One region of the Arthrobacter sp. CJ23 genome, then DNA from elsewhere that is predicted to be linked to it. Evidence: riboswitches for the same ligand, from Rfam matches in the RefSeq annotation. Region 1 holds a riboswitch; each other region holds the start of a gene.
What was found. A riboswitch is a leader RNA that binds a small molecule or an ion and turns the genes downstream of it on or off. The one in region 1 is predicted to bind thiamine pyrophosphate.

Region 1 (7,199 bases):
GGTGAACGCCACAGGTCATTCACTTTGGGTCACGGCGGGCAAGCCGGGGGCCTGAGGCCAGCCGGAAATTCCCGCCGAAGTTTTCAAAGTCCGATTCCGCCACCGATTGGTGGAACCGGGTTGTCTTGCTGTTGGCTACACTCCCCCTGTGGCAGGTGCGAGCCCAGTAGACACAAGGGTTAATTCTGCCACACACGGTGGCATCCAGCCAATCAGTCCTCTTGCCCGCCGCGCAGGCGCAACCGGCCGTCGACGACGTCGTACCCGAGATCCTTGAAGGCGTTGCGGTCCGCACGGCTCAGCGAGCCGGCGTCGAACTCCGCGAGCAGGTCCGGACGGCGGTCCGCCGTGCGGCGGAACTGCTCGTGGCGGCGCCACTGGGCGATCTTGCCGTGGTTGCCGCTCAGGAGCACCGGGGGCACGTCGCGTTCGCGCCAGGACGAGGGCTTGGTGAAGACCGGGTATTCGAGCAGGCCGTCGGAGTGCGATTCCTCGATGAGAGACTCCGGATTGCCCACCACGCCGGGCAGCAGCCGGCCGATGGCTTCCACCATGGCCAGCACGGCCACTTCGCCGCCGTTGAGCACGTAGTCGCCCAGGCTGACAGGACGGACCGTGAAGTGTTCCTCGGCCCATTCGATGACGCGTTCGTCGATTCCCTCGTACCGGCCACACGCGAAGACCAACTGCTCTTCTTCGGCGAGTTCGTAGGCGAGGGCCTGGTTGAAACGCTCCCCCGCCGGCGAGGGAACGATCAGCACGGGCTTGCGGGAGTCTTCGGCAGCACCGGCACCTTCACTGGCACCTGCCACGGATTCCAGGGCCTTCGCCCAGGGCTCGGGCTTCATGACCATGCCTGCTCCGCCGCCGTATGGCGTGTCGTCCACGGTCCTGTGCTTGTCGGTGGTGAACGTCCGCAGATCGTGGACGTTCAGCTCCAGCAGCCCGTCCTGGCGCGCCTTGCCGATGAGCGAGAGCTCCAGCGGCGCGAGGTACTCCGGGAAAATGCTGACGACGTCGATCCGCATCTAGGCGTCTTTCCCGGCGTCGGCGTCGGATTCGGTGCCGGCCTCGGCGTCGGGGTCGTCGCCCGCGGCCTCGTCGTTGATCTCAAAAAGCCCGGCGGGCGGCGTGAGGAGGATGTAGCCTTCCTCGATGTTCACCTCGGGGACGATCTCATCGACGAACGGAATGAGGATTTCCTTGCCGTTGGCGTCTTCGACGACGAGGAGGTCCTGGACCGGCATGGTGTTCAGCGCGGAGACCTTGCCGACCACCTGCGAGCCGACGCGGGCTTCGAGGCCGACGAGCTCGTGCTCGTACCAGCCCTCGTCGCCGTCCTCGTCGTCGATGTCTGCGGTTTCGATGAAGAGTTTGGCGCCGCGGATGGCTTCGGCAGCGTTGCGGTCGGCGATTTCTTCGAAGCCGAGCAGCAGGATGTCCTTGTTCCAGCGGGCGCTGATGACGGTGAGGGGTCCGGCGGACGCCGGCTCCACAACAAACTCCGTGCCGGGGACAAACCGCTCGCCGGGCGCGTCGGTGAGCACCTGGACGGTGACTTCGCCGCGGATGCCGTGGGGTTTGCCGATTCGGGCCACCTGGAGCTGCATGGGTTCCTCTGTTTTCTGGATGTGCCGTGTCCCGCAAGGCGGGGTGCCGTGTGCGGAGCTGCGGACTGCGGTGTTTGGGGTAAAGCAGTCCGGCCCCTCCACCGTATTCGGTGAAGGGGCCGGATCTAAGACAAGTCGTGCTGGGCGCGCTACCGGCGGCGGTCGGTGTCGACGACGTCGACCCTGACCTGCTCGCCACCGGCCAGTGCAGCAACCACAGTGCGCAGTGCGCGTGCGGTGCGTCCCTGGCGGCCGATCACCCGTCCGAGGTCGTCCTGGTGAACGCGCACCTCGAGGGATTCCCCGCGGCGGTTGTTCTTGGCACTGACCTTGACATCCTCAGGGCTGTCAACGATCCCGCGGACCAGGTGCTCGAGCGCTTCTGCCAGCAACTTACTCAGCCTCGGTGGTCTCTGCTTCAGCAGCCTCGGCCGGAGCTTCAGCAGCTTCGTCCTTCTTGGCCTTCTTGGTGATGGCTTCCGGGATGATGACGGAACCCTTCTCCGGTGCAACGAAGGCAGCCTTCGGAGCCTTGGTCTTCAGGGTGCCTTCCTGGCCCGGGAGGCCCTTGAACTTCTGCCAGTCACCGGTGATCTTGAGGATCGCGGCAACCTGCTCGGTCGGCTGGGCGCCGACGGAGAGCCAGTACTGGGCGCGGTCGGAAACGACCTCGATGTACGACGGCTCTTCGGTCGGGTGGTACTTGCCGATCTCTTCGATCGCACGGCCATCGCGCTTTGCGCGGGAGTCCATGACGACGATGCGGTAGTACGGTGCGCGCATCTTACCGAAGCGCTTAAGGCGAATCTTTACGGCCACTTTTGTGGTCACTCCTGTTTCTGAAACGGGGTTGAGCCCAGCATTCTGCACCCGTGGGGCGGGCCATACTAGAGGGTTCGAAGGACAAGATTTAGGCACGGAGAGAGGGGCCGCGCCGATCAAGTACCTGTCCATTGTGCCAGATGACAGAAACTATTTCGAGCCGCGCCACCCCGAAGGGCCACCGGCGGGTCGCCAACGGCTCCCCGGACGGCGGAAAAGGCTACTCGGACCAGACGTACAGGCCCGCGCGGTCGGCGGATTCCACCTCGACCGCCAGCTTTGCAAGCTGCTGGACGTACCGGCGCGATTCCTCGGCGCCGAACGGCATGTCGTCCTGTCCGGCCCAACCGTCGGCCACCTCTTCGAGCACGTTGCCTTCGCCTTCGCTTTCGTAGCTCAGCAGCTCCGCGAGGGCCCGGACCATGGCATCGGGCACGCCAAGCAAGGCGTCACTGGTGACGTCAACCAGGGCGAGTTCGTAGTCAGCACCGCCCGCATGGACGGCCTTTCCCGCGAGGTCACCCAGCTGCTCCACCTCAAAGTCGCTGATTCCCGGGATCCTGACGGCGGCGCCAGCGGCGGCCGCACCCTTTTCCAAGGCTGACGCCCGCTTGAGTGCTTCAGCGTGGGTGGCAACAAAGATTTCGGCAAAACCCATGGAGAGTACTCTCATTCCTTCTAACGGACCGTGATGCTGGCAGGAAGCCGGCACGGCAGCCCGGATGGTGCCGCACCGTCACAGCCCAGCCTAGTGCAGCCGGGTCCCTCAGCGGATGGCCACTCGGAGCCGGTTACGCCACGGATCCTCGAAGCGCAGCTCCAGGCCGGTGTGGTGGCTTTCGATGCCCGCGACCTTGAGGCGGTCGGCCAGGGCACCGATGTCATCGCCGGACGGCACTTCGATCACTACCTCGCCCAGGCCCAGCGTGTCTTTGCGCGGACCGGCACCCCGGCTGTTCCAGACATTCATGGCCATGTGGTGGTGGTAGCCGCCGGCGGAAACGAACAGCGCCTGCCCATGCCAGCCGGCGGTCTTTTCGAAGCCGAGGGCGTCCACGTAGAAGTCCTGCGCCGTCTGCACGTCACCCACCTGGAGGTGGACATGCCCGACGCCGGCGTTCGCCCCACGCTGGCCGCTCACGGCGGCTTCGCTCAGGTGCTGCTGGAGGTAGCGCTGAGGGGGCAGCGGAAGGCTGTCCATGACAACAGTATTGCCGTTCCACTGCCAGCCTTCGCGGGGCTTGTCGTAGTAGAGCTCGATGCCGTTGCCCTCGGGGTCCGTGAAGTAGAAGGCCTCGCTGACCAGGTGGTCGGCGCTCCCTACGAAGGCCTGCGGCTCGAACTGCGCGGCGGTGGCCACCGTGGCGGCGAGCGCGGCCTGGTCTTCGAACAGCAGGGCGGTGTGGAACAGGCCCGCTTCGCCCCGGCCGGGGATGTGGAGCCCGGCCGCCGGGGAAAGGTGCACCAGCGGCTTGCCGACGCGGCCGAAGTAGACGCCGCCGTCCTGCTCGGCCACGGCGTCCAGGCCCAGGGCGTCCCGGTAGTAGCCGCTCATGAGCTTCATGTCGCCGACCTTGAGCATGACGGTGCCCATGGTGAGTTCGGCAGGAAGAAGGTCCTGGCTGGATGGTGTGGTCATGCGAAGCTCCCGGGTCCTGTTGGTGCCGACGTTCGGCATCCTCTACCTATCTAAATTACTTGAAGCTTCAATTTATTCCTAACCGGCCGAATTCGTCCGGATAATGTTCCCGCGCAGCACGATGTGCCTGAGTCCACGCACGGTGGACAGGTCCGCGCGCGGATCGTCCGCGCAGAGCACGACGTCGGCGCTGGCGCCTTCGCCGATACCCTCGACCCCAAGCCAGTCCCGGGCTCCCCAGCAGGCGGCGTCCAAGGCAGCGGCAGCCGGGAGGCCGGCGTCGTGCAGTGCCAGGATCTCATCGGCAATCCGGCCATGCCGGATGACGCTCCCGGCGTCGGTCCCGGCACGGACCGCCACACCGGCTTCGAAGGCTTCCAGGACGCGCTCCTTGCGGCGCTCCCACAGCCTGGTCATGTGTGCCGCGTAGACGGGGAACTTGCCGGCGGCCTGGACGGCGATGTCCGGGAAGGTTTCGATATTGACCAGCGTGGGGACGATCGGCACACCCTGGCCGACCAGCCGCGGGATGTGCCGCGGGAGCAGGCCCGTGGCGTGCTCGATGCAGTCGATCCCGGCGTCGAGCATGTCATCGATGGTGTCCTCGGCGAAGCAGTGCGCCGTGACGCGGGCGCCCTCGTCGTGCGCGGCGGCAATGGCGTCCTTGACGGTCGCGGCCGGAAAGCAGGCCGCCAGGTCACCGGTCCCCCGGTCGATCCAGTCGCCCACCAGCTTGACCCAGCCGTCGCCGGCACGGGCCTGCTTGCGGACGGCCTCCACGAGGTCCGCCGGTTCCACTTCCTCGCCCAGGCCCCGGATGTAGCGGCGGCTCCTGGCAATGTGGCGCCCCGCCCTGATGAGCCGCGGCATGTCCGGCCGCTGCTGGATCCAGCGTGTGTCGCTGGCCGAGCCGGCGTCACGGATCAGCAGAGTTCCGGCGTCGCGGTCTGCCGTGGCCTGGGCCAGGGCGGTCCCTTCGTCAACAGCGCCGCCCTTGCCGAGGCCCACATGGCAGTGCGCGTCTACGAAGCCGGGCACCACCCAGCCGTCCAGCACCGCGTCCGGTTCCGCGGCCGGCCGTTCGAACGTCAGTAGCCCGTCCACGGACCAGAGCCCGCGACGCTCCTGCTCGGTCCCGGTGAGCACGGTTCCGCTGAATTCGATGATGTTGGCCATGGGGAAATCCTAATCCGGCCGGGAAATCCTGGTCCGGCCGCAACATGACTGCTCTTGACCCCGGGCATGGCGGCGGCTGTGGTAGCTTCGTCTACGACCACACGGGGGCCCTTGCATGGGCTGAGATCAGGCTGACGCTGCCTGCGACCGTTGAACCTGTCCGGGTAATGCCGGCGAAGGAAGTGAGTAATCCTTGAGCACCACAGAAACACAGCACAGCCCTGCCCAGAACGAGGCAGCAGCGGTCACCCAGTCGCTGAAATCCCACTCCTTGGCGTACCTCGAGGACCCCGCCAACGGCATCCGGGTTCCTGTCACGGAGATCGCGCTGGAGCCCTCCCCCAACGGTGAAGCCAACGCGCCTTTGCAGGTGTACCGGACCGCCGGTCCGGGCAGCGACCCCGTGGTGGGGCTGGAGCCGTTCCGCTCCGCCTGGATCGAAGCACGCGCCGACACCGAGGTCTACTCGGGACGCGAGCGGAACCTGCTCGACGACGGCAAGTCCGCCGTGCGCCGCGGCGCAGCCTCCGCGGAGTGGAAGGGCGCGCAGCCGGTGCCCCGCCGCGCCGTCGAGGGCAAGGTCGTCACGCAGATGCACTACGCCCGGCAGGGCGTGGTGACGCCCGAGATGCAGTTCGTGGCACTGCGCGAAAACTGCGATGTTGAACTGGTCCGCAGCGAAGTGGCCGCCGGCCGCGCCATCATTCCCAACAACATCAACCACCCGGAATCCGAGCCGATGATCATCGGCAAGGCCTTCCTGGTGAAGATCAACGCCAACATCGGCAACTCCGCCGTCACCAGCTCCATCGCCGAGGAAGTGGACAAGCTGCAGTGGGCCACCCAGTGGGGCGCGGACACCGTCATGGACCTGTCCACCGGCGATGACATCCACACCACCCGCGAATGGATCATCCGCAACTCCCCTGTTCCGATCGGCACCGTGCCGATCTACCAGGCGCTGGAAAAGGTCAACGGCGAGGCCAACAAGCTCACCTGGGAAATCTTCCGCGACACCGTGATCGAACAGTGCGAGCAGGGCGTGGATTACATGACCATCCACGCCGGCGTGCTGCTGCGGTACGTGCCGCTCACGGCGAACCGCGTCACGGGCATTGTCTCGCGCGGCGGGTCCATCATGGCAGGCTGGTGCCTGGCCCACCACGAGGAGAACTTCCTCTACACGCACTTCGACGAGCTGTGCGAGATCTTCGCCAAGTACGACGTCGCGTTCTCCCTCGGCGATGGCCTGCGGCCGGGAGCGACGGCGGACGCCAACGATGCTGCCCAGTTCGCCGAGCTGGACACGCTGGCGGAGCTCACGCAGCGCGCCTGGGAATTCGACGTCCAGGTCATGGTGGAAGGTCCGGGCCACGTCCCCTTCCACCTGGTCCGCGAAAACGTCGAACGCCAGCAGGAACTCTGCAAGGGCGCCCCTTTCTACACCCTGGGCCCGCTGGTCACGGATGTGGCCCCCGGCTACGACCACATCACCTCGGCCATCGGCGCCACGGAGATCGCCCGCTACGGCACGGCCATGCTCTGCTATGTCACGCCCAAGGAACACCTGGGCCTGCCGAACAAGGACGACGTCAAGACCGGCGTGATCACCTACAAGATCGCGGCCCACGCTGCCGACCTTGCCAAGGGCCACCCGGGCGCGAACGAACGAGACGACGCCCTGTCCAAGGCACGCTTCGAGTTCCGCTGGCGCGACCAATTCGCGCTGTCCCTTGACCCGGTCACGGCCGAGGCGTTCCATGACGAGACCCTCCCGGCCGAACCCGCCAAGACGGCGCACTTCTGCTCCATGTGCGGGCCGAAGTTCTGCTCCATGCGCATCAGCCAGGACATCCGCGACGAGTACGGTTCCGCGGAGTCACAGGCCGCCATCGCCGAGCTGTACAGCGGCATGCGGGAAAAGAGCCAGGAATTCCTGGCCTCGGGCGGCA
Region 2 (7,199 bases), 390 kb from region 1:
CAAGCACATTTTCAGCCCGGAACGGGCGTCCCGCAAGGGACACAAAGGCTACTTAGTTGGGTGGGGGAGCGGGGGAGGGCCGGCCACGAACTCCGCCTTGCCGTCCAGCCGCTTGCGCATGACCTCGATGGCCGGGGCGTTCTGGTCCACGCACACGAACCTGCGGCCCAGCTTGGCCGCGACCGAGCCGAGCGTGCCGGAGCCGGCAAAGAAATCCAGGCACCAGTCGTCCTTGCGGCTCGACGCCGAGACGATCCGGCGGACGAGTCCTTCGGGTTTCTGGGTGGGGTAGCCGGTCTTTTCGCGTCCGGTGGGCGAGACGATGGTGTGCCACCACACGTCCGTGGGCAGCTTGCCCTTTTCGCGTTTGGCGGGTGTGACCAGGCCCGGGGCCATGTACGGCTCACGGTCCACTTCGGCGTTGTCGAAGTGGTACTTGGCCGGGTCTTTCACGTACACGAGGATGTTGTCGTGCTTGGTGGGCCAGCGGTTCTTGGCGCGTGCACCGTAGTCATAGGCCCAGATGATCTCATTCAGGAACGATTCCCTGCCGAAGATGGCATCCAGCATGACCTTGGCGTAGTGCACCTCGCGGTAGTCGAGGTGCAAGTACAGGGTGCCGTCATCGGCCAGCAACCGCCACGCCTCCACGAGCCGGGGCTCCAGGAAGGACCAGTAGTCGCTGAAGGCGTCGTCGTAGCTGTGCAGGGCGCCCTTGATGGTGTCGTAGGAGCGGCCCTTGAAACCCACGCGGTCGCCGTCGCCGTCGGCGTTGCGGACCATGCGTGTTTCCTGGCGGCGCTGGACCCGGCCGGTGTTGAACGGCGGGTCCACGTAGATGAGTGTGAAGGCGCCGTCCGGCAGCGTGGGGAGGAAGTCCGCGTTGTCCGCGTGCACCACCAGGTTGCTGCCGTCCGGCGCCCAAACAGTTTCATTCATTGAGGGTTTTAGGCCTCGGCGCTGCCGGATGCCGCGGCGGCGTCGCCGGCGGGCACCACCTCGCCGTTGCGGCGGCGCGTGCGGGTGCGCCGCGTGCGGGCAGGCTTGTCGCCGGCTTCCGCGTTGTTCGGCTGGGTGGTGCCCGACTGGGTGCCGTTCGAGGCTGCACCTTCCGCCGGAGCTGCTTCGCCCGTGGAAGTACGACGGCGGCGGGTGCGGTCGCCGCCGCCCTTGCCTTCGCTTTCCTTTGCGTCGCCGGACCTGGCGTCGCGGCCGGAGCGGCCACGGCCGCCGTCGCGTCCGCCATCACGGCCGCCGCGGGAGTTCTTCTTGCCGGTCTCGCCCAGGTCCTCCAGGACCTCGGCGTCGACGCCGGCGAGCGTGCGCTTGTTGCGGGGCAGCCGGCCCTTGGTGCCTTCCGGGATGTCCAGCTCTTCGTAGAGGTGCGGCGAGGAGGAGTAGGTCTCCACGGGCTCCGGCACACTCAGGCCGAGGGCCTTGTTGACCAGGCCCCAGCGCGGCATGTCGTCCCAGTCGACGAACGTGACGGCGGTGCCCTTGTTGCCGGCGCGGCCGGTGCGGCCCACGCGGTGCAGGTAGATCTTCTCGTCTTCAACGCACTGGTAGTTGATGACGTGCGTGACGTCGTCCACGTCGATGCCGCGGGCGGCGACGTCGGTGGCGACCAGGACGTCAACCTTGTTGTTGCGGAAGGCGCGCAGTGCCTGCTCGCGGGCGCCCTGGCCGAGGTCGCCGTGGATGGCGGCGGCAGCGAAGCCGCGGTCCACGAGTTCCTCGGAGACCTTGGCTGCGGTGCGCTTGGTCTTGGTGAAGATGATGGTGCGGCCGCGGCCGCGGGCCTGCAGGATGCGGGCCACCACCTCGATCTTGTCCATGCTGTGGGCACGGTAGATCAGCTGGCGGATGTCGCGCTTGGTGAGGCCTTCGTCATTGGGGTCTGCGGCGCGGATGTGGGTGGGCTGGGTCATGTAGCGGCGGGCCATGGCGATGACCGGGCCGGGCATGGTGGCCGAGAACAGCAGGGTCTGCCGGACCGCCGGGGTGCCTGCGATGAGGGTCTCCACGTCCGGCAGGAAGCCGAGGTCCAGCATTTCGTCGGCCTCGTCAAGGATGACCATCTTGACGTTCTTGAGGTTCAGGTGCTTCTGCTTGTAGAGGTCGATCAGGCGGCCCGGCGTACCGACAACCACCTCGACGCCCTTCTGCAGTGCCTCGATCTGGGGCTCGTAGGCCCGGCCGCCATAGATCGTGGCGATGCGGGCGTTGCGCTTGCGGGACGCGGTCTGCAGGTCGTTGGCGACCTGGACGGCGAGTTCGCGGGTGGGGACGATGACCAGGGCCTGGGGTGCGCCCGGGACGGCCAGTTTGTCGTAGCCGGCGTCGTCCTGTCCCACCACGCGCTGCAGTGCGGGGATGCCGAATCCGAGGGTCTTGCCGGTACCGGTCTTCGCCTGGCCGATGATGTCGTGGCCGCCGAGGGCCACGGGAAGGGTCATCGCCTGGATGGGGAAGGGGTGCGTGATGCCGGCATCGGCCAGGGATTCAACGATGTCTGCGCGGACGTTGAAATCGGCGAAGGACTTTTCCTCGATCTCGTGGGGCGTCTCGTCCGAGGTGATGGTCTCCTCGGGCTCGATCGATTCCGTGCCGCTGGGGTCAGTCAGGACTTCATGGGTGTGCAATTCACTCACAGGGAGTTTCCTTATTCATTTGGGCATTGGCGCTGCGTGCTCAACGGCGGCGGCTGAGCCGATCCGGAGCACGAACGGGCGCGCAAGCAAATCCAGTGGAAGCCGATCGCGGGCTATCTAAGTACTGGCACTGGTGACCAGCGGGCAATTCTCAAGATCGCGTAGGGGCGGGCTTGTTGACTTCAAAAATTAACTGAATCAACGACCGGGCATCCATTACTACACAGCCAGTCTAGCCTCTGGGCGGCCCAAAGCTTGGATCGGTGCCAGCGCCATGCCGGTCACAGGAGCGCGAAGCGGATCTCCCGTGCGGCGATGTCAGCCTTGAGAAGCTTCACCCGGACCTTGGTGCCGGACTCCATTTCGCCGTCGCAGCGGGCCGTGACGGCAGGCTCCGCGATCTGCACGACGCCGAACGGGCCGTTGCCGTTGCCGTTTCCGTTCGGCGGCTTGGAACCGGAGATCACGACGGCGTCGAACTCCTCGCCAATGTGGTTGACCACCAGGGCCGCCTCCACGGTGTCCAGGGCCATGCGCTCCATCTTCCCGGCGAGCTGGTCCGAGGCGGCCATGATCGCGGGCAAGGACGGGAGGGCGTCGCGGACCCATGACGGGATGGAGCCGCCGTTGCTCAGGGCCTCGCAGATCACCAGGACAAAGCGGTCGATCAGCCGGCGCAGAGGAGCCGTGGTGTGGGCATAGGGGGCGCCGATGGCAGACTGCACCACATTGTCGGGCACCGTTCCGTCGAACGGCGTGTAGCCTGCGCCGCGGAACAGCATCCCGGCGGCGTGCAGGATGGCCAATTGCTTGGGGTCCGTGGCATCCAGGGTGCGCAGGTATTCGCCGTAGCTCATCTCGCCGTCCCAGGGCCTGCCGAGGGCCGCCGTCTGGCGTTTGAAGTGCCGCAGGGATCGTTCGTCCGGTTCCGGCATGGTGCGCAGGATCCCCACCTTGCCGTCCAGCATCAGTTGGGCCGCGGCCATCCCCGTCATCAGGGATATCTGGGCGTTCCAGTCCTCCACCGGCAGGCTGGGCGCTGCCACAATCCGGAACCCCCCGCCGTCGGGCACGGGGACGATTTCCTGCTCCGGCATGTTCAGGCTGGCACCGCCGCGGCGGCGCTCCAGCTCCACACGCTTGAGGCCCACTTCCTTGAGGAGCTGCAGCACGGGCGAGGCCGTGCCGGCGTCGATCTCGGCCTGCACGCCCTTGTAGCTCAGCTTGGCGCGGCTCCGGACCGTGGCCCGGCGGACGGACACGGCCGTGACCTCCGCGGCCGCATCAAGGTCGAAGTCCCACACGAACGCCGCACAGTCCTGCTCGGCCAGCAGGCTGCCAGCGTTCTCGCTGATGACCTCGGGGTGGAGCGGGATCCTGCCGTCCGGGGCGTAGAACGTCTGCCCACGGTGGCGCGTCTCGGAGTCGAGTGCCCCGCCCGGGGCCACGAAGGAGGGCACATCGGAGATGGCATACAGCACCTTGTAGCCCTCGCCTGCGCGCTCGATGAACAGGGCTTGGTCGAGGTCCGTGGAGGTGGCCGGGTCGATGGTGATGAACGGGACATCCCGGAGGTCGCGATCCGGAAGGGCGTGGGCGGAAACCGCAGCTTCGGCCTCCTTCAGGGCTTCCTGCGGGTAGGCGCCGGGCAGCTCCAGCTCGGTCCGCAAGGCCGCAAATGCCTCCGCGAGCTGGTACGACTGTTCGCTGACGTTCGGCGCTATCCCATGATGTGGCACGAAAGTCAGGTTAGCCCGAAATCGGCGGTTAGTCTTGGAGCATGGGCACATCTTCGGCCGGCAATGCTCCGTACCAGCGCCTCGTGACGGACCTCCTGGGCGTCATGGCCTATGGCGAACTGTCAGCCTTCGGGCGTCTCTCCTCCGATGCGCGCTACGCGCCTACCCTGCACGACCGTGCCTTGCTGGGCCGGATCGCGGTGATCGAATTCCAGCACTTCGAACTGGTCAGCGCCCGGCTCGAAGAGCTGGGCGTAGATGCCGAGGAAACCATGCTGCCGTTCCAGCGTTCCGTGGACCACTTCCACGAGCGCACCAAGCCGGGCGACTGGTACGAGTCCCTGATGAAGGCCTACGTCATTGACACCGTGTCCTCGGACTTCTACAAGTCAGTGTCCGAGTTCCTCGACGCGGACACCCGTGAGGTGGTTGAGCGGATCCTGGTCTCGGAGGAGTCCACGGCCGTGCTGCGTGATCTGCTGCAGCGCGCCCTGGCAGAGGACCCGCGCCTTGCCTCCCGGCTGGCACTGTGGGGCCGCCGTCTGGTGGGCGAGGCCCTCACCCAGGCCCAGCGCGTCAGCATGGAACACGCCCTGCTGGGGCCGCTGCTCAGCAGTACCGGCGACGCCCGGGAAACCCTCGGGAAGCTGACGGCGGACCTCGCCGAGCGGCACGCCCGCCGGATGACCGGGCTCGGCCTGACGGCCTGAGCGGCCTCGCGCCCAAGCGCATGAGCGGTGAGGGACTGACTGGCTACCCGGCGTCGAGCGCGGCGAGCAGTTCCCGGGCGGCCGCCGTCGGGTCCGCCGCTTCGGTGATGGCACGCACCACCACGATCCTGTCGGCACCCGCTGCCACGACCTGCCCAACGTTTGTGAGGTCGATGCCGCCGATCGCGAACCAGGGCAGCAGCACGCCGCCCACGGTCTCCTCATCGGCCCTGCGCACGGCTTCTTTTGCATATGTGACCAGCTCCAGGCCGACGGCGTCCCGACCCGGCTTGGTGGGCGTTGCCCAGACCGGGCCCACGCAGAAATAGTCCAGGCCGCTGCGGCCCGGGGCGGCTGCGATCGCGGCATCGATCTGCTCCGTGGTGTGCGTGGACAGGCCGATCACCGTGGGGTCGTGGAGGATGTGCCGGGCCGAGCGCAACGGCAGGTCCTTCTGGCCGATATGGAACACCGGAGCCCCGGAAAGCAGGGCAATATCGGCCCTGTCGTTGACGGCCCACAAGCGTCCGTGACGGTGGGCCACCTTGTGCAGGACCTCGAGAAGTTCGAGTTCCTCGGCCGCTTCCAGGGACTTGTCGCGGAGCTGGATGATGTCCACGCCGCCTTCGAAAGCGGCATCGACGAAGTCTTCGAAATCGCCCTGCGTCTTGCGGGCATCGGTGCAGAGATAGAGGCGGGCCGTGGTGTGGACATCGTGCTGGGTCATGGAGACAGCGTAGTTCCTTTACACTGGGCTGGTACTGCGGGAGCCGCAGTGGCGGTCACAAACGCCACGCGGCTGAGAGGGCTTCAGCGCCGACCGCTTGACCTGATCCGGCTAGTACCGGCGTAGGGAAGGAGCCCCATGGCTGACACAATGCAGAACCGTCCCGGCACCCTGCACGCGGACGTCGCCGTGATCGGCGGAGGCATCATCGGGCTGGGCATCGCCCTGGAGGCCCGCAAAGCAGGACGCTCCGTAGTCCTCATCGATCCCGCACCGGCCACGGGCGCCACGTACGCCGCGGCCGGCATGCTGGCCCCCGTCAGCGAACTGCACTACCAGGAGGAAGACCTCCTGGACCTCATGCTGGAGTCCTCGGCGCTCTGGCCGGAGTTCGAACGGACGCTGCCGGCGGCGTCGGATCCCGGGGACGCGGCCCTTGGGACCGGATACCGCACGACGGCGACCCTCGCCGTGGGTGCCGACGCCGCGGACCGGCGGGCGCTCGCCGACCTCCGGGACGTCCAGCTGGCACACGGACTGGCGGTGGAACCGCTGGCGCTCCGCGAAGCCCGGAGCCGCGAACCCTTGCTGAGCCCACAGATCTCCTGCGCCTTCGTCATCCCCGCCGACCACCAGGTGGACCCCCGCAAGCTCGCCCGCCGGATCCTGGCGTCCCTCGCCAACCACGGCCTGGGAGATCCCAGCTGGGTGGCCGGGGCAGAGGATGGCTTTGCGCTCCGCGCCCGGGCCGCGTCACTCCTGTGGGAGGACGGCCGCGTGGCCGGGGCAGTACTGGAGACCGAGACGGGTCTTGGGGGCGGAACCGTGACCCAGCACGGAACCGTGGTGCGGGCTGCGGAAACTGTGGTGGCCAACGGCCTCGGCGCCGCCGCCCTGGCCGGACTCCCGGAGGGCCTCGCGCTGCCCTTGCGTCCCGTCTACGGGGACATCCTGCGGCTGCGCGTTCCCGAACACCTCCGCCCGCTGCTGACCTGCACGGTCCGTGGCATGGTGCGCGGCGTGCCTGTCTACATCGTTCCCCGGGACGACGGAACCGTGGTGATCGGGGCGACGCAGCGTGAAGACGGGCTGTCCGCCTCCTCCAATGCCGTCTCCGCCGGCGGCGTTTACCAGCTGCTCCGCGACGCCCAGGTCCTGGTCCCCGCGGTGGCCGAACTAGAACTGCTCGAAGCCACGGCGCGGGCACGGCCGGGCACCCCGGACAACGCGCCCCTGCTCGGCCGCGTCCAGGGCGGCCGCGGCGACATCGAAGGCCTGGTGGTAGCCACCGGCTTCTTCCGCCACGGCGTCCTGCTCACCCCCGTGGCCGCACGGATCGTCGGCCAGCTCCTCTCCGGAGTGGAGGACCCCC
Region 3 (7,199 bases), 1.4 Mb from region 1:
GTGGCCGGAACGTAGCCCGGCACCCAGACCCCCGCAGCCATGAGCATGTTCCGGGCCTCGTCCAGGACCTGGTCGGGCGGGCCGTCGAGAAGCACGCCGGGCGTGCCGCTCCCGCCCGCGGAGCCGGCAGCGGAGCCTGGCTGGAGCACCACGATCCGGTCCACCAGGTCCTTCCAGACGGACACGCGGTGTTCCACCACCACCAGGGTGGCGCCGGTCTTGTCCAGGCAGCGGCCCACGGCGTCGCGGACTTCCAGCACACCGGCGGGATCCAGGTTGGCGGTGGGCTCATCCAGCAGGATCAGCCCGGGCCGCATCGCCAGGATGCCCGCCAGCGCAAGGCGCTGCTTCTGCCCGCCGGACAGGGCCGACGTCGGGTGGTCCAGCGCCAAACCGCCGCCGGCAATGCTGCGCAACCCCACGTCGTCGAGCGCTTCATGGACGCGCTTCCAGATCTCCGCACGGGGGACGGCGAGGTTCTCGGCGCCGAAGGCGACGTCGTCGCCCAGGCGCGAGAGAACCACCTGCGTTTCCGGGTCCTGCTGCATGAGCCCGGCACGGCCCCGCTGCCCGCGCGGTGCGGCGCCGTCGATCAGCAGCGAGCCGCTCTCGTCGGCGTCGTCGTCATCCCCGCCCAGCACGCCGGCCAGGGCATGCAGCAGCGTGGACTTGCCGGCGCCCGAAGGCCCCAGCAGCAGCACGCGCTCGCCCGGCCCGATCTCAAGGTCGAGGCCCTGGACGGCAGGGGTGGAGCGGCCGGCGTGCCGCCAGCCCCACCCCCGGGCGGAGACTGCGGCAGGCCGGCCCGCAGTGGAAGCGGCGTCGGAAACCGGCATCAGGAGAAGACAGGCTCCGAGAAGGCCTTGCGGGAGGCGAACGAGCTCAGAACACCGGTCCTGGCCAGGCCACGGGTGGCGATCCAGGACAGCGCACCGGCGATGATTGCGCCGGAGATCGCGCAGAACACGATGTAGGCGGCCTTGTCGCCGGCTTCATAGGCGATGTTCCAGCCCCACGGCGCGAACGAGTCGTTCAGGCCGCAGAACAGGCCCGCACCGGCGCCGGCCAGCAAGGATACCGGCAGATTGAACTTCTTGTAGGCGAAGGCGGCGAACACCAGTTCCGCGCCGAGGCCCTGCAGCAGCCCGGAAATCAGCACGGTGGTGCCGTACTGGGAACCCATGATGAGCTCGCCCGTGGCGGCGACGGTTTCGCAGAACAGGGCCGCGCCCGGCTTGCGGATGATAAGCATGCCCAGCACGGCCGGAATCATCCAGCCGCCGGCGATCAGGCCGGTAAGGGGCGGGTACGTGGCGTTCATCGGTGTGGAGACGAGGGCCGCGCCCTGGGACCATGCCCAGAAGATCACGCCGCCGGCGATGGCGATCAATGCCGCCACCACGATGTCCACAACGCGCCAGTTGTAGCTGGCTTTCTTAAAGCTTGCTGTTGTCATTTCTGCCTCCTGAGTTACAGGAGGGGAAAGTGTTCCCCGGCTTCCGGACGGCCTGTGCCGCCCGCGGATCCGGACACTCTGAGAACTCGACTCCCTTACGCCGGTACTAACCGGATCAGGTTCGAGGGTCTGCGGCTGTCCGCACTCTCAGCGCCCTTCCACCGGCTGCATCCCTGCAGTGCCCGACGGCGGCGCTCCCCTGTCGTGATAAATCTGCCCTGATGGGCGTTCTCCAGTTTACACCTCGGGGCAGTTCCGGGCTTTTGGGGAGGGTCATATTGGGGGCGGGACGAGGTGGGTGCGATTCTGCTGGATCATCCGGGCCCTGACTCAAGTGCGGCCCGTCCTGGCGCGGGGGCAAGGGCAAGCCTGAGAGAATGATCCAGCAGAACTGCCGCAGCGAAGGGGCCCCATGACCAGCACAGACGGAAGCAACGGCGTCACGCCCCGGAACCCAGTGCCTGGAAGGACGGCGCCAGAACGTCCCGCCCCCGGCAGCACCGTGCCCGAACCGAGGCTCGCCGCGAGCGTCATCCTCCTGCGTGATGCCCCGGGCGGCCTCGAAACCTTCGTCCAGCACCGTGTGGCCACCATGGACTTCGCCGCCGGAATGGTGGTGTTCCCCGGCGGACGCGTGGACGCCGCGGACAAGGCCGGCCGGGAGTACCCGGACGGGCTGCTGGATGCCCACGCCCAGGACTGGAAGCTGGCTTCGATCGGGGCCGGCGCAGGCTCCGCACAGGCCCGCGCCGACGCCGGAATGGTACTGGCCGCAGCGCAACGCGAAGTGTTCGAGGAGGCCGGGCTCCGGCTTGACGCCGCGGACCTTCGCCCGTGGGCCAACTGGGTCACCCCGCCGGACATGCCCAAGCGCTTCGACACCTACTTCTACGTGGCCCGTCCCGCGCCGGGAGCCGAGCCGCGGCACCAGACCACGGAGGCGTCGTCGTCGCTCTGGATGCCGGTCCGCGACATCCTGGCCGCCGAAGAGGCCGGGAGACTGAAACTCATGCCGCCCACCTTGTTCCTGCTCAAGGAGGTAGGCGCGCTGGGGGGCGTGGAGGCCGTCTGGTCCGCCGAGCACCCGATCGTCCCGGTACATCCCGCCGCAGGTGCCATGGCGGCTTTCCTGAAGGGCCGCACGAACCGCCGCTAAGCCGCCGGGGCGGTGATCTCCGCTGCTCCGCCGCTCACGACGATTCCGCCGCTTGGAGGAATGTCGACGGTGAGCACGCTCGGACGGCCCACGTGGCTTCCCTGGTGCATCGCCCCGCCCGCCCCGCAGCCGCATCCGGCGAGGTGCCAGGCGCTAGGCTGGGGGTCATGAACCTCTTCTTCAAGCTTCTTGGCACCGGAGTGAGCATCGGCGCGGGAATCGTCGGCAGCAAACTCGTCAACGCGGCCTGGGAAAAGTCCACCGGCAAGAAGCCGCCCAAGGGCCACGACGACATGGAAACCAGCCTGCGTTCGGCCCTCGTTTTCGCGCTCATTTCGGGCACCGTCAGCACCCTCATCCAGGTCCTGGCCAGCCGCGGCACCCAGCGCGCCATCGCCCGATTCGCCAAGACCCAGGACATCGTCTAGCCAGCTTCTGTCAGTCCGAAGCCCTGCCGGCCGTTTCGCGCCCGGCGGCCTTTTGGTCTGCCCGCTCCCCCGCGGCCTTCTGGATCACAGCCTCCAGCTCGTCGGCGGTGAGCAGTTCCCGGTGGCCGTGCTTGGTACGGTAGCCCGAGCGGCCCACCATGTGCGCGGACACGGGAACGGTCAGCAACTGGAAGATCCAGGCCACCACCAGCACGGGCCACACCCACCAGGTCCGCATCTGCAGCCCGATGGCGGCCAGCAGCAGGAACAGGCCCAGCACCTGCGGCTTGGTGGCGGCGTGCATGCGGCTCATGAGGTCCGGGAAACGCAGCAGGCCCACGGCCGCGGCGAGGGACATGAGCGCCCCCACCACAAGGAAGACGGCGGTGACGGCGTCGATCACGGCGTCCGCGCCCGAAGCATCAGGAGTCATTGGGCTGTTCCCTCCGGTCGGCCACGAAGCGGGCCACGGTCACCGAGCCGATGAAGCCGATCACCGTGAGCGCCACCAGCAGCATGAGGTTGTTGAGGTGCCGGTTCACGGCCATGTCGATCGCGAGCGCGGCGCCCAGGATGGCCAGCAGCACGTCCGAGGCGAGCACGCGGTCCAGCAGGGACGGCCCGACGGCGATGCGGATGATCGCGCCGGCGGCGGCGAAGCTGAGGATCACGGCCGTGACGATGAGAACGATGTCCTTCACAGCGCTGCTCCTTCCGTGGCGGGCCGGTCTTCGGCCCTGAGTGCGTCGAGTTCCGCGCGCGTGCCCATGATGCGGATCAGTCCGGCCTCGATGTCCTGGACCTCGCGGCGGATCCGGGCGATGTCGGCCGGTGTGGTGACGTTGAGGGCGTGGATGTAGAGGGTGGAGGTGGAGCGGTCCACTTCCACCACCAGCGAGCCCGGGATCAGCGAGATGACGTGTCCGGTGGCCGTCACCATGAGATCCGAATGGCTCCGCAGAGGGACGGCGACGACGGCGTTGCGCACCTTGGGGCCGGACAGCACGGCCAGGTACATGACCTGGTAGCTCGCGGCTGCCACCTTGGCGAGGAACCCCAGTGCAAACGGGATGGCGCGCAGGATGTTGAAACGCCCGCTCAATTCCACGGGCGGCAGGTAGAAGAGCTTGGCCACCAGGATGGCGATCAGGGCTCCGAACAACAGGTTGCCGGGGCTGAAGTCCTGCCACAGGGCACCCCAGACAATCACGAGCCAGACCAGCAGGGGCAGCTCGGTCTTGAACGAAATAGGTTTCCGGCTCATTTGCCACCCCCCGGCTGCGCGGCAGTGTCCGGCTGTGCGGCATTACCCGGCTGGGCCGCCTGCGAACCCTGCCCGGGCAGCGGCGGCACCACGGCGCCGTCGCCGAGGACGGAGTGGATATACGCGGAACGGTCCAGCATGACTTCTCCGGAGTGGCCTGCCACTTTGAAAAGCGGCCCGGCGAAGACGGTAAGCGCAACACCAAAGGCCACCAGGGCCGCCGTCGCTCCCACCATGCTCCGCGGCAACAGCCCCACAGTCCCGCGGCCCGCCGGAACGGGGGTCAGCAGCACGGGGTCCGGGTACTCGGCGTCCTCGGGCTTGCGCCAGAAGGCACGGTTCCACACACGGGCGATGGCCAGGAGGGTGAGCAGGCTGGTGACCACGCCGCCCACCACCAGCACCAGGGCCAGCGGCGTGCCCAGCTCCACGCCGGCCTGCAGGAGGCCGAGCTTGCCGAGGAAGCCTGAGAAAGGCGGGATGCCGGCGAGGTTCATGGCCGGGATGAAGAAGAGCAGCGCCAACAGCGGTGAGAGCTTGGCCAGCCCGCCCAGCCGGTCCATGGAGGAACTGCCTCCACGGCGTTCGATCAGGCCCGCCACCAGGAACAGGCTGGTCTGCACGGTGATGTGGTGGGCCACGTAGAACACGGCGGCGCCCAGCCCTGCGGCGGACGACATCGCCAGGCCGAACACCATGTAGCCGATATGGCTGACCAGGGTGAAGGAGAGCAGGCGTTTGATGTCGCTCTGCGCCAGCGCGCCCAGGATGCCCACCACCATGGTCAGCAGCGCCACCACCATCAATGGCACGTTCAGGGTGTCTCCGGGGAACAGGAGCGTCTCGGTCCGGACCATGGCGTAAACGCCCACCTTGGTCAGGAGGCCGGCGAACACGGCGGTGACCGGGGCGGGGGCAGTCGGGTAGGAGTCCGGCAGCCAGAAGGACAGCGGGAACACGGCCGCCTTGATTCCGAAGGCCACCAGCAGCATGACATGGAGCAGGTTCTGCGTGCCCTGGTCCAGTTCGGCCAGTTTGATCGCAAGATCGGCCATGGTGATGGTTCCGGTGGCCCCGTAGATCATGGCAATCGCGATCAGGAACAGCACCGAGGAGACCACGGACACCACCACGTAGGTGACGCCGGCGCGGATGCGCGGCCCCGTCCCGCCGAGCGTCATGAGCACGTAGCTTGCCGTCAGCAGGATCTCGAAGCCCACATACAGGTTGAAGAGGTCGCCGGTGAGGAAGGCGTTGGACACCCCGGCCACCAGGATCATGTAGGTGGGGTGGAAGATCGAGACGGGCGCTTCCTGGTCGCCGTCGGCCATGCCCTGCCCCGTGGCGTAGACGAGCACCGCCAGGCTCACCACGGACGAGACCACAAGCATGAGCGAAGAGAACTGGTCCACCACCATCACCACGCCCCACGGCGGCATCCAGCCGCCGATCGTGACGGACGTGGTGCCGCCGTCCCAGACGGACGCCAGCAGGATGCATTCGAGCAGCAGGGTCGCGGACAGCAGGCCGATGCTGACGGCCCGCTGGGCTGCCGAGTGCCGGATCAGCAGGAAGGTCAGTGCGGCGCCCAGGATGGGGAGGACGACGGCGAGCGGTGCCAGATTGGCGAGGTTCACGCGGTGCCTCTTTCTTTAGGATCGCTTGCCGGGGAGTCCGTGCCGGCGCCGGCGCCGGTTACGCCCGGCCCGCCGGCGTCGTCGGGGCCGATGAGCCCGTCAGGCCCTGCAGCCGTCAGCGCGAACTCCGAGGTCTCCAGGGGCACAAAGGCGTCGTCCTCGGCGTCGAAGCTGGGGGTCTTGGCCACGCGGCGGTCTTCCATGTCGTCCTGGATCTCGTCCTGGCGGGCCAGGGCCCAGGTGCGGTAGATGATGCCGAGCATGAACGCGGTGACGGCGAAGGAAATCACGATCGACGTCAGGATCAGCGCCTGGGGAAGGGGATCGTTGTAGGCGCCGGGCTCCGTGTCCTTGTTGAAAAAGGGCGCCAGGCCGGCATATCCGCCGGTGCTCAGGATCAGCAGGTTGGTTGCGTTGGCCAGCAACATGAGGCCCAGGAGCACCCGGGTGAGGCTGCGTTCCAGGATCAGGTAGATCCCGCACGCATACAGGGTGCCCATGACGATCAGCAGGGTCAGGTTGACGCTCATGTGGTTCCCTTTCCGGACGCCGTGGCAGCCTCTGCCTCGCCGGTAAAGCCGGCGCCCGCCGACGCGACGTTCCCCGCGGCAACGGCCTCGGCGTGGGCTGCCCCGCCGGCAGGAGCAGCCTTTTCCTCAAAGTGTTCGTCGATCTCCGCGCCGAGGCTGCGCAGCACATCCAGGGCCAGCCCCACCACCACGATGTACACGCCGATATCGAAGATGGTGGACGTGACGAACTTGATGTCGCCGAACACCGGCAGCCAGACCTCGATGATGGCGCTCTGGAACACCTGCCCGCCCAGCAGCAGCGGCACAAAGCCGGACGCGGCCGCCGTCGCGAGCCCAGTCCCGAGCAGCGTTCCGGCACTCACGGTGGCGGCCTCGCTGAGTTCGAAGCGGCCGCCGGCCAGGTAGCGGATGGTCAGCGCGAGTCCGGCCGTCAGGCCTCCCGCGAAGCCGCCGCCGGGCAGGTTGTGGCCGGCGAGCAGCAGGTAGACCGAGAAGATGACCATCGAGTGGAAGATCAGCCGGGTGACCACTTCGAAGATGATCGAGCGGCGCTCCGGGGCCAGCGTCCTGCCTCCCAGCAGCCAGGCATCCCGGCCGACGTCGGCGAACTTCTTCGCGAGGGCCAGCGCGGCGCCGTCGCGGGAGTCACGCTCGACGCCGGTGCGGCGCCCCACGCTGCCGGCGGGCACCGTGGCGGCGGGGCGCAGGCGCTCGCCGCGGCCGCG

Region 2: another riboswitch for thiamine pyrophosphate. It lies ahead of NVV90_RS14295 (FAD-dependent oxidoreductase); the one in region 1 lies ahead of thiC (phosphomethylpyrimidine synthase ThiC).
Region 3: another riboswitch for thiamine pyrophosphate. It lies ahead of NVV90_RS18940 (ECF transporter S component); the one in region 1 lies ahead of thiC (phosphomethylpyrimidine synthase ThiC).

Annotation. Positions count from the first base shown of each region.
Region 1 covers NZ_CP102950.1:2,818,720-2,825,918, forward strand. The annotation lists gene trmD (tRNA (guanosine(37)-N1)-methyltransferase TrmD) at 213-1,028, opposite strand; gene rimM (ribosome maturation factor RimM) at 1,029-1,610, opposite strand; gene NVV90_RS12560 (RNA-binding protein) at 1,760-2,002, opposite strand; gene rpsP (30S ribosomal protein S16) at 2,004-2,429, opposite strand; gene NVV90_RS12570 (hypothetical protein) at 2,653-3,090, opposite strand; gene NVV90_RS12575 (VOC family protein) at 3,199-4,071, opposite strand; gene NVV90_RS12580 (amidohydrolase family protein) at 4,150-5,247, opposite strand; TPP riboswitch at 5,339-5,446, shown strand; gene thiC (phosphomethylpyrimidine synthase ThiC) at 5,441-7,199, shown strand, end outside.
Region 2 covers NZ_CP102950.1:3,205,083-3,212,281, reverse strand. The annotation lists gene NVV90_RS14320 (site-specific DNA-methyltransferase) at 49-939, opposite strand; gene NVV90_RS14315 (DEAD/DEAH box helicase) at 948-2,651, opposite strand; gene NVV90_RS14310 (RNB domain-containing ribonuclease) at 2,933-4,390, opposite strand; gene NVV90_RS14305 (ferritin-like domain-containing protein) at 4,432-5,100, shown strand; gene thiE (thiamine phosphate synthase) at 5,144-5,827, opposite strand; TPP riboswitch at 5,854-5,973, shown strand; gene NVV90_RS14295 (FAD-dependent oxidoreductase) at 5,966-7,199, shown strand, end outside.
Region 3 covers NZ_CP102950.1:4,197,637-4,204,835, forward strand. The annotation lists gene NVV90_RS18935 (ABC transporter ATP-binding protein) at 1-836, opposite strand, end outside; gene NVV90_RS18940 (ECF transporter S component) at 836-1,456, opposite strand; TPP riboswitch at 1,531-1,667, opposite strand; gene NVV90_RS18945 (NUDIX domain-containing protein) at 1,869-2,612, shown strand; gene NVV90_RS18950 (DUF4235 domain-containing protein) at 2,780-3,040, shown strand; gene mnhG (monovalent cation/H(+) antiporter subunit G) at 3,051-3,473, opposite strand; gene NVV90_RS18960 (monovalent cation/H+ antiporter complex subunit F) at 3,463-3,741, opposite strand; gene NVV90_RS18965 (Na+/H+ antiporter subunit E) at 3,738-4,304, opposite strand; gene NVV90_RS18970 (Na+/H+ antiporter subunit D) at 4,301-5,941, opposite strand; gene NVV90_RS18975 (Na(+)/H(+) antiporter subunit C) at 5,938-6,471, opposite strand; gene NVV90_RS18980 (Na+/H+ antiporter subunit A) at 6,468-7,199, opposite strand, start outside.